One region of the Cedecea selenatireducens genome, then DNA from elsewhere that is predicted to be linked to it. Evidence: predicted binding sites of a transcription regulator. Region 1 holds the regulator's gene; the other holds the start of a gene.

Region 1 (7,650 bases):
TAACCGCTTTCGCATGGGCAATCATGGTGTGGTAGGCCACGGTTACCGCGCGGTTGAAATCCACCACGTTAGGATAGTGGTAGTCATAGAGGTAGCCGCATTCAACCGGCACAACCGGCTCATTAAAGGTAAACCAGTGCTTCACTCGGTCGCCGAACAGTTCAAAGCAGGTATTGGCGTAGGCGGCATAAGCGTCAACCACTTCACGGCTTTCCCAGCCACCTTTTTCCTGCATCACCATTGGCATATCAAAATGGTACAGGTTAATAAACGGCTTAATGCCCTGGGCTAGCAGCTCGTCTATCACCTTATTGTAGAACTCCACCGCCAGCGGGTTGACTTCGCCGGTGCCGTCCGGGATCAGGCGAGCCCAGGAAATCGAGGTGCGGAAGGTATTATGGTTGAGCTTTTTCAGCAGGGCGATGTCCTGCTTCCAGCGCTGATAGAACGTGGAGGTATTTTGCGGCCCGACGCCGTGGTGGAAACGGTTCGGCTGCTCGGCGAACCATCGATCCCAGATGGTTTCAGACTTGCCAAAATTCAGCGCTTCACCTTCGGTTTGTGGGCCGGAAGCGGCGCTGCCCCACCAGAAATGCTCAGGAAATGCGTATTTCATCGTTATCCTCACGGTCAGGCCTGTCATCTCCGACAGGCAATCATTTATTCGGTCAATGTCGTGATTGTCTGTGATTGATGAAACCGGTTTCTATGGCAGGAAACGATATCTGTTAAGCAGATCAAGCCGCCACGCTCAGACAGGCCTAAACCTGTGAGGCTAATCACATTGGTGCGCAAGGAGAGACAATTGAAAATGAAAAAACCCGGCAAACGCCGGGCTGGTTTTAGCGAGGAACGCGCAGACCGTGCTCGATGCCGCGGCTGAAGACTACCTGCCAAAGTTGGATATCGCGTGCCCGGAAAGCACCGGCGCAGGCGTTCAGGTAGTAGCTAAACATCCTTTTAAAGCGTTCAGAGTAGTTATCGGCGATTTCCGGCCAGCTGGCGAGAAAACGTTCGTGCCAGGCCATCAGCGTTTTGTCATAGTCGGCGCCGAAGTTGTGCCAGTCTTCCATCACAAAATGCGGCTCGCTGGCGTCGGCAATCTGACGCACAGAAGGCAGGCAACCGTTAGGGAAAATGTACTTATTAATCCACGGATCGACGTTGTTGTCGGTCTTTTTAGAACCTATCGTGTGCAGCAGGAAAATACCGTCTGGTTTGAGATTGCGGTCGGCAACCTCAAAGTAGGTGGCATAATTTTTTGGCCCAACGTGCTCAAACATCCCGACGGAGACAATGCGGTCAAATTGCTCATTCAGGTCGCGGTAATCCTGCAGAAGGATGGTCACATCCAGGCCTTTGCAGCGCGCCTGCGCCATTTTTTGTTGTTCCGCAGAGATGGTGACGCCGAAGACTGAAACGTCGTAGTTTCGTGCGGCATACTCGGCAAGACCGCCCCAACCGCAGCCGATGTCCAGCAGCTTCATGCCGGGTTTAAGCTGAAGTTTTTCGCAGATCATTTTGAGCTTGGCGTCCTGCGCTTCGCTGAGATTGGTAGCTTCTTTCCAGTAGCCGCAGGAATACTGCATGTGCTTGTCGAGCATTCGGTTGAACAGGTCGTTGCCGAGATCGTAATGTTCTTTGCCGACTATCCAGGCGCGTTTCTTCGACTGCAGGTTAACCAGCCTTGCCGCCGCGATACGCAGGGTATCTTTGAAATGATGGGGCAGTTGATTTTCCAGCCCGGCGCGCAGGACTTTGGTGAAAAAGATATCCAGCCGTTCGCATTCCCACCAGCCGTCCATATAGCTTTCGCCAAGGCCGAGGGAACCTTCCTGCAGAACGCGTTTAAAAAAATCCGGGTTTTTAACCTGAATATCGAAAGGGTTTGAGCCGTTGAGCGTAATACCTGCCCGACTCAGCATTTCATTTGCGATACGATACCATTCGTTATCTCGTACGCTCACTTCTTCTATACACGATGAACTCATAGCTTCTCCATCACCTTGTTGTGATCAGAACCTTAAAACAGCGTAGACGCTATTCACGGCTTGTGAGAACTCTCACGGAAAAATCCGCGTGCCTGATATCCGACGTAGAACAGAGAAAGGAAGGATTCTCCCTTACTGAAAGGCCATCCATGGAAAAACGGAAGCGCTCCGGCTTCCGCAAAAATAAAATTGATAAGGCTTATAGCAGAACCGCCATTACTATAAGCCCGTTTTATTGAGGGTTCAACGGAATATTGTTAGCAAGCTAATCACACAATATTCACATTATCGCTGCTGTTACTGTGCGTTAGAAAACTCACGGCGAGTCTCGCTTTCAGCCTCACGACCGGCCGTTTTCTGCAGGGCATACCCCAGCGCGGCAAGCAGGATAGTCGCCAGCATCACGCTGGTGGTGGTGATAAGCGGGGTCGTCACCAGCCAGGAAACCATCAGGCTTGCGAGGAAGCAAAGCCCAAGCTGAAGGGTGTTTTGCAGCGCTGCTGCTTTCCCGGTTGCCTGCGGGAACGGCAGCAGCGCAGAGGCGACAACGATCGGGTAGATGGCACCGTTTGCCGCAGCCATGATGCAGAACGGGATCAGCAACAGCGTCAGGTCAGCATAGCCGCTGACCGCCACGCCCCACGTCGCCACAACGCTCAGGGCATAAAGCGCTAGCAGCCACGGCAGCAGTTGCTTGCCGTTCCATTTTTGCAGCGCGCTGCGGCAGCCATAGCCGCCCACCAGGAAAGCGACCGTCTGCGGCATATAGCTCAGGCCAATCGCTGCCGGGCCGTAGCCCATCTCATTCAGGATAAACGGCGAGCCGGTCAGCCAGGCGAAGAAGCTGGCGGAGCAGGCGGCGTAAATCAGCACGTTACCGCCGTAAATACGAGAGCGTAATAAAGAGAAGAAGCTGACCTTGTTGTCTGCGGTTTGCTCGTGGTGCTGAGTACGAGGCTTGAGGCGTAGCGTAGGGATCATCAGCAGCAAAGCGATGGCAAACAGTACGGCAAAAATGGCCTGCCATTCAAAATGGTTCAGCAGCCAGCTTCCCAGCAGCGGTGCCAGCGCCGGAGAAAGCCCTACCAGCGGCATAATCGTGGCAAAGATACGGCCTGCACGGTTGGCCGGGTAATAGTCGGTTACCAGCGCCTGCCAGCTGACCGCGGCGGAACAAACGCCCACGGCCTGGATAAAACGCAGGACCAGAAGCGACGTTGCATCCCGCACCCAAAGCATCCCGATGCAGCCGACGGCAAACATCGCCAGGCCAATCAGCAGCACGGGTTTACGCCCGAAACGATCGGAAAGCGGCCCCCAGACAAGCTGGGCAAAGGCAAAGCCCGCCAGGAACAGGCTCAGGCTGGCGCTCACCGCCGAGGCGTTAGTCCCCAGGTCTTGCTGAATGGCCGCAAAGGCGGGCAGGTACATGTCTGTGGCGAGAAAGCCGAGTACGCTCAGGCCAGCCAGCCAGATAAGAAATCCCTTTGATGGTTGCATATTTCACTCTTGATTTTGATAGCAGGTTAACGGGGCAGGAGTCTACGGAGTGCAAAACCGCTTGTGAAACGCTAATATTTGCGCGTTGCATTCAAATTTTTTGCAGGCAAAAAACATGTGGTCTGAATATTCTCTCGAAGTCGTGGATGCCGTAGCGCGCAACGGCAGTTTCAGCGGGGCAGCGCAGGAGTTGCATCGTGTGCCTTCTGCCATCAGCTATACCGTGCGCCAACTTGAAGAGTGGCTGGCCGTACCGCTGTTTGAACGACGTCATCGGGACGTTGAGCTGACCGCCGCTGGGGCTTTCTTTCTTAAAGAAGGGCGTTCTGTTATCAAAAAAATGATGGCAACGCGCCAGCAGTGCCAGCAGATAGCCAACGGCTGGCGCGGGCATCTCTCCATCGCGGTAGATAATATCGTGAAGCCGGAGCGTACTCGCCAACTGGTGCTCGATTTTTATCGCCATTTCCCGGACATCGAGCTGAGGGTGTTTCAGGAGGTTTTCAACGGCGTGTGGGATGCGCTGGCGGACGGGCGCGTTGAGGCGGCGATAGGCGCAACGCAGGCGATCCCCGTCGGAGGGCGCTACGCGTTTCGGGACATGGGCGCACTGAGCTGGCGCTGCGTGGTGGCGGCAGACCATCCGCTTGCGCAACACGAGGAGATCATCCTTGATGATGAAATTCGGCCCTGGCCGTCGCTGGTGCTGGAGGACACGTCCCGCTCGTTGCCCAAGCGCATTACCTGGCTTCTGGACAACCAGCGCCGCGTGGTGGTGCCGGACTGGGCGTCGGGCGCCGATTGCCTGACGGCAGGATTATGCATTGGCATGGTGCCCACGCACATTGCGAAACCGTGGCTCGAACGTGGCGACTGGAAAGAGTTGAGGCTGGAGAACCCGTTCCCGGATGCGGCCTGTTGCCTGACGTGGCGGCAGGATGACGCCTCGCCTGCGTTGAGCTGGCTGCTGGACTATTTAGGGGACAGTGAGACGATGAATCAGGAATGGCTCCAGGAGCCGGGGAACGAATCCCGGGCTCCTGAAGAGGCTTAGCGGCGGTAATCGCGGAACGGGCCGTCGGCCACCGAGCGGCGTTCGATGAGGCGCGGATGGACTTCTATGGTCTGCGACTCTTCCCGTTTGTTGATAATGCGGTCGAGCAGCATGTTAAAGGCCGTTTCACCGAGGCGTTCTTTTGGCTGATGGATTGTGGTCAGCGCCGGAGAGAAATAGCGGGCGTTGCGCACGTTATCGTAGCCGATAATCGAGATATCCTGCGGCACGCGCAGCCCCATCTCATCCGCTGCGCAAATCGCACCCATTGCCATAATATCGCCGCCGCAGAAGACCGCAGTAGGACGATGCGGTTGATTAAGCAGCTGCTGCATGGCGCGATAGCCAGATTCCGGCTCGAAGTCGCCCTGAACCACCCAATTTTCCGGCACTTTGATATTGGCTTCTTCAAGCGCTTTCAGGAAGCCAGCGTGACGACCACCGCCGGTGTTACGCTCCAGCTGGCCCGGGATCGCACCGATGTCGCGGTGTCCGCGCTCAATCAGGTAACGGCCTGCGAGATAACCGCCGTGGAAGGCGTTATCGACCACGGAGTCGGTAAAATCGGCGCGGGCTTCGCCCCAGTCCATCACCACCATAGGAATATGACGGTACTCTTCCAGCGTAGAGAGCAGGGTCTGTGGATATTCGGAGCACATGACCAGCAGGCCATCGACGCGTTTTTGCGCCATCATCGACAGGTAGGCTTGCTGCTTCTCAAAGTTGTTGTGCGCGTTGCCGAGGATCAGGGTGTAGCCTTTGGCGAAGCAGCTGTTCTCAACCGACTCGATAATTTCAGCAAAATAGGGCGCTTCGCTGGAGGTAGCGAGCAGGCCAATCGATTTGGTGTGGTTGACCTTCAGGCTGCGCGCCACGGCGCTCGGCGAATAGTGCAGCTCTTTGATAGCTGCCCAGACGGCGTTGCGCGTCTCTTCCGCCACAAAACGGGTCTTGTTAATGACATGTGACACAGTGGTAGTGGAAACGTTTGCGCGCTTCGCTACGTCCTTAATGGTTGCCATTAGATGTCACTCCAGACCATATCGTAAACTCCTGATAACTCATGTGTTAAACGTTTGCCTTCGCTAACTCCTGGGGCAACACGTTGGTTGCAGGCCTGTCGGGGATGCGACATACAGCGGGAGGAGGGCGTTGCCGGGCGATACGCGGTAAATTAGCGAAGGATTTTGGCTTATCCCGGGGCAAAGTGGAAGAGGGAAAACCGATATCTGTGCAAAACCAGCAGGATTTTTATCGTTAATTGTGGGAAAATCATCCCACTTACGCTTTGTAGGGAAATAAAAGGAGCTTACGATGAGTACCGATCTGAAGTTTTCCGTAGTGACTACGGTTATCGTACTGAGTCTGATTGTTGCCGGGGCGTTAACCGCCGTACTGCACTGATTTAATAAGGGCCGCAAAAAGCGGCCCTTAATACAGGTCAAACATCACTGAAAATCAGCCTGCCAGGTTTTGCGCAACAAAGTTCCAGTTAACCAGCGCCCAGAAGTGGTCCAGATAAACCGGGCGCGCGTTGCGGTAGTCGATGTAGTAAGCGTGTTCCCAGACGTCCACTGTCAACAGCGGTTTTGCCCCGGTTGTGAGCGGAGTTCCTGCGTTAGAAGTCGAGACGATAGCCAGGCTGCCGTCGCTGTTCTTCACAAGCCAGGTCCAGCCGGAGCCGAAGTTTTTGATGGCCGCTTCGGTGAACTGTTTTTTAAATGCTTCCACGCTGCCAAACGCGTTATTGATGGCGGCCAACACTTCTCCGCCAGGTTCTCCCCCGGCGTTTGGTGCCAGGCAGTGCCAGTAGAACGTATGGTTCCAGACCTGAGCGGCATTATTGAAAATACCGCCGTCAGACTCTTGCACGATCTCTTCCAGCGATTTCCCTTCAAACGGGCTGCCTTTGACGAGGTTGTTCAGGTTAGTGACGTAGGTCTGATGATGCTTGCCGTAATGGTACTCGAGGGTTTCGGCTGAGATATGCGGGGCCAGCGCATCTTTGGCATAGGGCAGGGCGGGTAGTTCGAACGACATTGCTTCACTCCTTGTTATTTTGCTTCACAATATAACTACATTTTGTGTGGATATAAGGTTAACAAATTACGGGAGTGCGAAAAAGCGAAATGAAACAGCCCGTTGTCGGGCTGTTAACGTTTTAATCAGTCTGATTGCCCCGAAAGGGAGCGGATAAGATTAACGAATGGTTTTTGGCGTCATGACCCGGCGGGCACCCACATAATGGCGCTGCCAGTAATCTTCGCTCAAAGAAGTAATTTGGATATCGCGGCCGCTGCGAGGAGACTGAATAAATTTACCGTTGCCGACGTAAACGCCAACGTGGTCAGCCGTGCCGCGGCCCTGAGTACGGAAGAAGACCAGGTCGCCGCTTTCCAGTTCGCCGCGGTCAACGGAAGAGGCATCACGCAGGTGATACATTTCGTTGGCGGTGCGTGGAATACGGATGTTCACCAAATCTTTATAAGCGTAATAAATTAGCCCGCTGCAGTCGAAGCCCGTGCGGGGAGAAGTGCCACCCCAGCGGTATGGTTTGCCAATTTGCCCCATCAGCTTGTTCATGGCCGTTTTTTGCGCTTTCTGCACTCTGACCTTATGCGCCTGAGCGATGGTCAGATTCTTTTCAGACTTCACCTTCACGCACTGCTTTTTATGCCCTTTACGATGGGTGCATTTTTCAGTGTAGGCAAGGGTGGCTGCGGCTGGCTGTACGGCTATTTTCTTAGAGGTTTTTTTGCTGCTGGTTTTAGCGAGGGTGGTGCTTTTGCCTGAGGCGCTGCGTTTTGCAACTTTGGCTTTTACCGGTGATGCGTCTTTTTTACCGGACTTCTTTGTGGAGGCTGTGCTGCTTTTTTGTTTTGCCTTTGTTTTCTCTTTGCCCTTGTTGCTTTTACCGGAAGTTGTTTTCGCCGTGTGGCTTTTCTGTGCAACAGGGTGGCGGACGTGCTCGGACGCCTGCGTCAAAGGTGTATAGGGCAAAGCAAATAGCAGAGCACATAGCGTGATAGAGATTTTATTTATCCGCGCCACTCGTCAATCCCCTGATAAATGAAGGCAAGATGCTAACCATCATGCCTGCGTATG
Region 2 (7,650 bases), on a different contig from region 1:
AGACGGCGTGCGGCTGGCATGGTTAAGTTCAGGGCAAAGTTTGAGGAAGGATTTAGCCGGTAAAAGCTGATCGACCACGCGAAGAAATTCGGTGATACAGAGATCGTAGTCGTTAACCTCGGTAAGAAGTTCGCGAACTAAAGAGTCGAGAACGCCTTCCATCGGGGCAAGAAGAACACGCATGACGCATCCGATAATATTTGTGTTGTTGTCCCCTCACCCCGGCCCTCTCCCCAAAGAGGAGAAGGGGGAAAACATAGCCCCTCGCCCCGAAGGGGAACACAGGACGTCTTTAATCCCCTCTCCCTTTTAGGGAGAGGGTTAGGGTGAGGGTATAAAAAACTTACTGCGCCGAGGCTGGCTTACGCGGTGGACGACGACGACGGGCGTTTTCACCTGCCGGCTTCGCTGCACCTTCGCCCTGCGGTTTACCGCTGCGACGCGGGCCGTTGTTACGATCGCCGGAGGCATTAGCGCTACCGCCGTTGCCGCTGCGACGTTGGCCCTGCCCCTGGCTTTGACCACCGCGACCGCCCTGGCCACCACGACCGCCGCCGCCGCCACGCTGCTGGCGACCGTTCACGATAGGCTCGGCTGGAATCGACGGATCAACCGCGTATCCCTCCAGCGCCATACGTGGGATCTCACGCTTCAGTAGACGCTCAATATCGCGCAACAGCTTATGCTCATCGACACAAACCAGAGACAGCGCTTCGCCCGTGGCCGCCGCACGACCGGTACGGCCAATACGGTGCACGTAGTCTTCCGGGACGTTCGGCAGCTCGTAGTTAACGACGTGCGGCAGCTCTTCGATATCCAGACCGCGAGCCGCGATATCGGTCGCAACCAGGACGCGAATGCCGCCGCTTTTGAAGTCGGCCAGCGCGCGAGTACGGGCACCCTGACTCTTGTTACCGTGGATTGCCGCCGCGGTAATGCCGTCTTTTTGCAGCTGCTCAGCAAGGTGGTTAGCGCCATGCTTGGTGCGGGTAAACACCAGCACCTGCTGCCAGTCGCCTTCGCCAATCATCTGCGACAGCAGTTCCCGCTTGCGCTTTTTATCCACAAAGTGAACATGCTGAGTGACCTGCTCAGAAGCCGTGTTGCGGCGAGCCACTTCCACTTCTTCCGGGTTATGCAGCAGCTTTTCAGCCAGGCCTTTAATGTCGTCGGAGAAGGTTGCCGAGAACAGCAGGTTCTGGCGACGCGCAGGCAGCTTAGCCAGCACGCGACGGATATCATGGATAAAGCCCATGTCCAGCATGCGGTCGGCTTCATCCAGTACGAGGATCTCGATTTGGTCGAGTTTCACGGCGTTCTGATGCTCAAGATCCAGCAGACGACCCGGGGTCGCTACCAGCACATCCACGCCACCGCGCAGCTTCATCATCTGCGGGTTAATGCTCACGCCGCCGAAGACAACCAGCGAGCGGATATTCAAATATTTGCTGTAGTCGCGGACGTTCTCACCAATCTGCGCCGCCAGTTCGCGGGTAGGGGTGAGGATCAGCGCACGCACCGGGCGACGGCCCTTCAGGTGAGGCGCGCTGTCGGTCAGACGCTGTAACAGCGGCAGGGTAAAACCTGCGGTCTTGCCGGTACCGGTTTGGGCACTGGCCATCAGGTCACGGCCTGCTAACACTACCGGAATTGCCTGACGCTGGATTGGGGTAGGCTCACGATAGCCCTGCTCTTCCACCGCACGCAAAATATCGGCATTCAGGCCGAGAGAATCAAAAGACATAGGAACTCCAGAACCGCCCTGACCGCAATGTGCGGTGTAGTTTCCAGGGGGAACATCACGCGCCAGCGCTAAGCTGGCGAAGAGAGGAGGCGCAAACCACGGCGCCGTTCGCGAGCAGTGTAGCAGTTTTTGTGATCTTCCGCATAAATTCTCACTTTCGGCGCAGTCAACAGAATAAAGCCTTGTGCTGGACAGGCTCGATAACTTTGCTTACGCTTAATCAATCGATTGATTAACTTTTAAGAGGTCGGTATGACACCTTCGCCGACGCCCGTCACCAGCCGCGGAGAGCAGGCTAAAAATACGCTAATTACCGCCGCGATAGCGCAATTTGCCGAATACGGCATGCATGCTACTACGCGCGATATCGCCGCTCAGGCCGGGCAAAATATAGCCGCCATTACCTATTACTTTGGCTCCAAAGAAGCGCTGTATATGGCCTCCGCTCAGTGGATTGCCGACTTCATCAGCGGTAATTTTCACGCGCACGTTGCCGCCGCAGAGTCGCTACTAAACCAGACCGAGCCGGACCAGCAGAAAATACGCCATCTTATTCATACCGCGCTCGGGCAAATGATCGCCCTGCTGACCGCGGACGACACGCTTAATCTGAGCAAATTTATCTCCCGCGAACAGCTTTCCCCCACCGCTGCCTATCAGCTTATTCACCAGCAGGTTATCGACCCCATGCACTCCCTGCTGACCACGCTGGTTGCGCACTACACCGGGCGGGATCCTTTTGATACCGACACGATTTTGCATACCCATACGCTGCTCGGCCAGGTGCTGGCCTTCCGGCTTGGGCGAGAAACGATTCTGTTACGCACCGGCTGGCCGCAGTTTGACCAGGCAAAGGTGCAGCAAATAAGCCGCGTGGTGCTGAGCCACGTTGATTTCATCCTGCAGGGATTATCCGTAAACAGAGGACACGCTAGTGATGAACAGTAAGAAGCCGGTGATTGCCGTCATTGTCATTTTAGTGCTCGTGGCCGCGGCCTTTGGTGGCTGGAAATGGTATCAAAGCCAGCAGAACAGCGAGCTAACGCTTTACGGCAACGTGGATATTCGCACCGTTAACCTGAGCTTCCGCGTTGGCGGTCGTCTTGCAGCGCTTGAGGTTGACGAGGGCGATGCCATCAAGGCCGGTGAGCCATTGGGGTTGATTGACAAAGCGCCTTATGAAAACGCCCTGCGTCAGGCAGAGGCAAACGTGGCGGCGGCGCAGGCCAAATACGATTTGATCATTGCCGGCTATCGCGATGAAGAAATTGCTCAGGCGGCCGCTCAGGTTAATCAGGCCCAGGCCGCCTATGATTATGCGCAGAACTTTTACCAGCGCCAGCAGGGGCTTTGGGCGACAAAAACCATCTCGGCGAATGACTTAGCCAACGCCCGCTCCTCAAGCGACCAGGCAAAAGCCACGCTGAAAGCAGCCCAGGACAAACTCAGCCAATACCGCAGCGGCAACCGCCCGCAGGAAATTGCTCAGGCTCAGGCCAGCCTGCAGCAGGCTAAAGCGCAGCTGGCACAGTCTCAGCTCGACCTGCAGGACACCACCCTGCTCGCTCCTTCTGACGGCACGCTGTTAACCCGCGCCGTTGAGCCCGGCAGCATGCTTAACGCAGGCAGTACGGTACTCACGCTTTCACTTACCCGCCCGGTGTGGATCCGCGCCTATATCGACGAAACCAATCTTGGGCAGGCCAAACCCGGCAGCGAACTGCTGATTTACACCGATGGCCGCCCGGACAAGCCTTACCACGGCAAGGTAGGTTTTGTGTCACCGACTGCGGAGTTCACCCCAAAAACGGTTGAAACACCGGATCTGCGCACGGATTTAGTCTATCGCTTACGTATTATCGTCACCGATGCAGATGACGCGCTGCGCCAGGGCATGCCGGTCACGGTGAAATTCAACGGCGGAACACAGCATGAGCAGCAATGACGCGGTAATTCGCCTGCAGGGGCTGGTAAAACGCTTCCCCGATCTGGAAAAACCGGCGGTCGCCAGCCTTGATTGCGAAATTCACGCGGGAGCGGTGACCGGGCTGGTTGGCCCCGACGGCGCGGGGAAAACCACGCTGATGAGGATGCTTGCCGGTTTGCTGCAACCTGGCGAAGGAACGGCCTCGGTTATCGGCCTCGACCCGATTAAAGACGATCGCGCCCTGCGTGCTGAACTGGGCTATATGCCGCAAAAGTTTGGCCTGTACGAAGATTTAACGGTGATGGAAAACCTCACGCTTTATGCCGACCTGCGAGGCGTGACCGGGGAGCAGCGTAAGAGCACGTTTGCCCGACTGCTGGAGTTTACATCCCTGGGGCCATTTACCGGGCGCCTGGCGGGCAAGCTCTCCGGTGGAATGAAGCAAAAGCTTGGCCTGGCCTGCACCCTGGTCGGCCAGCCTAAGGTACTGCTGCTGGATGAGCCCGGCGTGGGCGTTGACCCTATCTCAAGGCGCGAACTGTGGCAGATGGTGCACGAGCTGGCGGGTGAAGGCATGCTGATCCTCTGGAGCACGTCATATCTGGACGAAGCCGAGCAGTGCCGGGAAATTTTGCTGATGAACGAAGGTGAGCTGCTTTATCACGGCGCGCCGAAAGCGCTGACGCAGAAGATGGCCGGGCGCTCGCTGCTGGTCAGCCATGAGCACGAAAACAACCGCCAGCTTCTTCAGCGGGCCCTGAAGCTACCGCAGGTCAGCGACGGTGTGATTCAGGGACGCTCTGTACGGCTTATCCTTGCTAAGGATTCCAACATCAGCGAACTGGCTAACGCGTTGAATGTCTCTGAGTCCAGCCTGAAAGAAACCGACCCGCGCTTTGAAGACGCCTTTATTGATTTACTGGGCGGGGCCACTACTAACGAATCCCCGCTCGGCGATATTCTTCATACCGTTGAAGGCGAGTCCGGCGAGACGGTAATTCAGGCCGAAGAGCTGACCAAAAAATTTGGCGACTTTGCGGCAACCGACCACGTTAACTTTGCCGTTAAGCGCGGCGAAATCTTCGGGCTGCTCGGCCCCAACGGCGCGGGAAAGTCCACCACCTTCAAGATGATGTGCGGTTTATTAGTCCCCACTTCGGGTAAGGCGCTGGTGCTGGATATGGACCTGAAAACCAGCTCAGGCAAGGCGCGCCAGCATCTTGGCTATATGGCTCAGAAATTCTCGCTTTACGGCAACCTGACGGTAGCGCAGAACCTGCGTTTCTTCTCCGGGGTTTATGGCCTGCGCGGACGTGCCCAACAGGACAAAATTAACCGCATGAGCGAGGCGTTTGCGCTGCAGCCTATCGCCAATAGCACTACGGACTCGCTTCCACTGGGCTTTAAGCAGCGGCTGGCGCTCGCCTGTTCGCTGATGCACGAACCGGACATTCTGTTTCTTGACGAACCGACCTCCGGCGTCGACCCGATTACCCGGCGTGAATTCTGGCTGCATATCAACAGTATGGTGGAGAAAGGCGTCACGGTGATGGTGACCACTCACTTTATGGATGAGGCCGAATACTGCGACCGTATAGGCCTGGTGTACCGGGGCAAGCTGATTGCCAGCGGCACGCCGGACGACCTGAAGCAGCAGGTGGCGGATGACGAAACGCCAGACCCGACCATGGAGCAGGCGTTTATCGGGCTGATTCACGAATGGGATAAGGAACATAGCGATGAGCGAACATAGCCAAAGGGTATCGTGGCGCCGCGTCCGTGCCCTGTGCGTGAAAGAAACGCGGCAAATTGTGCGCGACCCCAGCAGTTGGTTAATCGCCGTGGTTATCCCTTTGCTGCTGCTGTTTATCTTCGGCTACGGCATCAACCTCGACTCCAGCCGCCTTCACGTCGGCGTTCTGATCGAGCAGCAGAGTGAAGACGCACTGGATTTCACCCATGCCATCAGCGCCTCGCCGTTTATTCAGCCCACCATCAGCGATAACCGCGAACAGCTTATTCAGCAGATGCAGGCCGGGAAAATTCGCGGCATGGTCACTATTCCCACCGACTTTGCACAAAATATGGCGCGGCCCGGCGCCACGGCCCCGATTCAGGTCATTACCGACGGCAGTGAACCGAACACGGCTAACTTTGTTCAGGGCTATATGCAGGGGATCTGGCAGCTTTGGCAACAGCAGCGGGCGGAAGATCGCGGCGAACATTTTGAGCCGCTAATCGACGTGCAGCTTCGCTACTGGTTTAACCCCGCCGCCATCAGCCAGCACTTTATTATTCCCGGTGCGGTGACCATCATTATGACGGTTATCGGCGCGATACTGACCTCACTGGTCGTGGCCCGGGAATGGGAGCGCGGCACCATGGAGGCGCTGCTTTCAACCCAGGTGACGCGCACCGAACTGCTGCTCTGCAAGCTGGTGCCTTACTACGTGCTGGGCATGCTGGCGATGCTGCTTTGTATGCTGGTGACGGTGTTTATCCTCGGCGTGCCCTGGCGCGGCTCGCTGATTCTGCTGTTCCTGATAACCAGCCTCTTTTTACTCAGCACGCTGGGCATGGGCTTGCTGATTTCCACCATTACGCGCAACCAGTTCAATGCCGCGCAGGTCGCGCTTAACGCCGCCTTTTTGCCGTCCATCATGCTGTCAGGCTTTATTTTCCAGATAGACAGCATGCCGGCCATTATCCGGGCAGTAACCTATGTTATTCCGGCACGCTACTTCGTCAGCACCCTACAAAGCCTGTTTTTGGCCGGCAATATCACCTCGGTGCTTATCGTCAACACGCTGTTTTTAATTGCCTCGGCGGTGATGTTTATCGGCCTGACGGCGCTGAAAACTAAACGTCGGCTCGATTAAGGGAGAAAGCATGTTTTATCGTTTATGGACGCTAATTCGCAAAGAGTTGCAGTCGCTGCTGCGCGAGCCGCAAACCCGCGCCATCCTTATTTTGCCGGTGCTGCTACAGGTGCTTTTGTTTCCGTTTGCCGCCACCCTTGAGGTGACTAACGCCACCATCGCCATTTATAACGAGGATAACGGCAGCCATTCGATTGAGCTGACCCAGCGCTTTGCTCGCGCCAGCGCCTTCAGCAACGTGCTGCTGCTAAAAAGCCCGCAGGAAATACAGCCGACCATCGACAACCAGAAAGCGTTACTGCTGATTCGTTTCCCGGCTAATTTCTCGCGCGACATCGCCAGCCAGCAGCCGGCGAAGCTGCAAATTCTGCTCGACGGGCGCAACTCAAACAGCGCCCAGATTGCCGCCAACTATCTCCAGCAAATCGTTAATAACTACCAGCAAGAGCTGATGACGGGCATGCCGAAGCCAAACAATAGCGAGCTGACGATCCGCAACTGGTATAACCCAAACCTGGATTACAAATGGTTCGTGGTGCCGTCGCTGATAGCGATGATAACCACTATCGGGGTGATGATCGTGACATCGCTTTCCGTCGCCCGTGAACGTGAGCAAGGCACGCTCGACCAGCTGCTGGTTTCTCCTCTGGCGACCTGGCAAATCTTTATCGGCAAGGCGGTTCCGGCACAGATTGTGGCACTGGTTCAGGCCAGTATCGTGCTGGCGGTAGGGATTTGGGGCTATCACATCCCCTTCTCCGGCTCGCTGCTGCTGTTTTACTTCACGATGATTATCTACGGGCTGTCGCTGGTGGGATTCGGGCTGCTGATTTCCGCCCTCTGCTCCACCCAGCAGCAGGCGTTTATCGGCGTGTTTGTCTTTATGATGCCGGCGATCCTGCTTTCCGGCTATGTCTCGCCGGTAGAAAATATGCCGGTGTGGCTGCAGGATTTAACGTGGATAAACCCGATTCGCCATTTCACTGACATCACGAAGCAGATTTACCTGAAGGATGCGAACTTTGGGATTGTCTGGCAGAGTTTATGGCCGCTGCTGGTGATTGCGGCCACGACAGGATCAGCGGCGTACTGGATGTTTA

Evidence for each region. Region 1 encodes PurR, which represses purine synthesis genes. Its sites were predicted from a motif close to CANGCAAACGTTTGCNTG; they were not measured.
Region 2: cecR (transcriptional regulator CecR) is a predicted target of PurR. The motif match lies at 1,842-1,859, and genes of this name have one in related genera.

Annotation. Positions count from the first base shown of each region.
Region 1 is NZ_JBHIKW010000011.1:124,261-131,910, forward strand. Features, by position in the region: gene gmuD (6-phospho-beta-glucosidase GmuD) at 1-616, opposite strand, end outside; gene cfa (cyclopropane fatty acyl phospholipid synthase) at 843-1,991, opposite strand; gene punC (purine nucleoside transporter PunC) at 2,289-3,491, opposite strand; gene punR (DNA-binding transcriptional activator PunR) at 3,607-4,545, shown strand; gene purR (HTH-type transcriptional repressor PurR) at 4,542-5,567, opposite strand; gene cydH (cytochrome bd-I oxidase subunit CydH) at 5,860-5,949, shown strand; gene sodB (superoxide dismutase [Fe]) at 6,004-6,585, opposite strand; gene ACE38U_RS17610 (C40 family peptidase) at 6,745-7,596, opposite strand.
Region 2 is NZ_JBHIKW010000009.1:159,427-167,076, reverse strand. Features, by position in the region: gene dusC (tRNA dihydrouridine(16) synthase DusC) at 1-183, opposite strand, end outside; gene rhlE (ATP-dependent RNA helicase RhlE) at 344-1,744, opposite strand; gene cecR (transcriptional regulator CecR) at 1,997-2,692, shown strand; gene hlyD (secretion protein HlyD) at 2,682-3,689, shown strand; gene ACE38U_RS15885 (ATP-binding cassette domain-containing protein) at 3,676-5,424, shown strand; gene ACE38U_RS15880 (ABC transporter permease) at 5,411-6,550, shown strand; gene ACE38U_RS15875 (ABC transporter permease) at 6,561-7,650, shown strand, end outside; gene ACE38U_RS15870 (YbhQ family protein) at 7,629-7,650, opposite strand, start outside.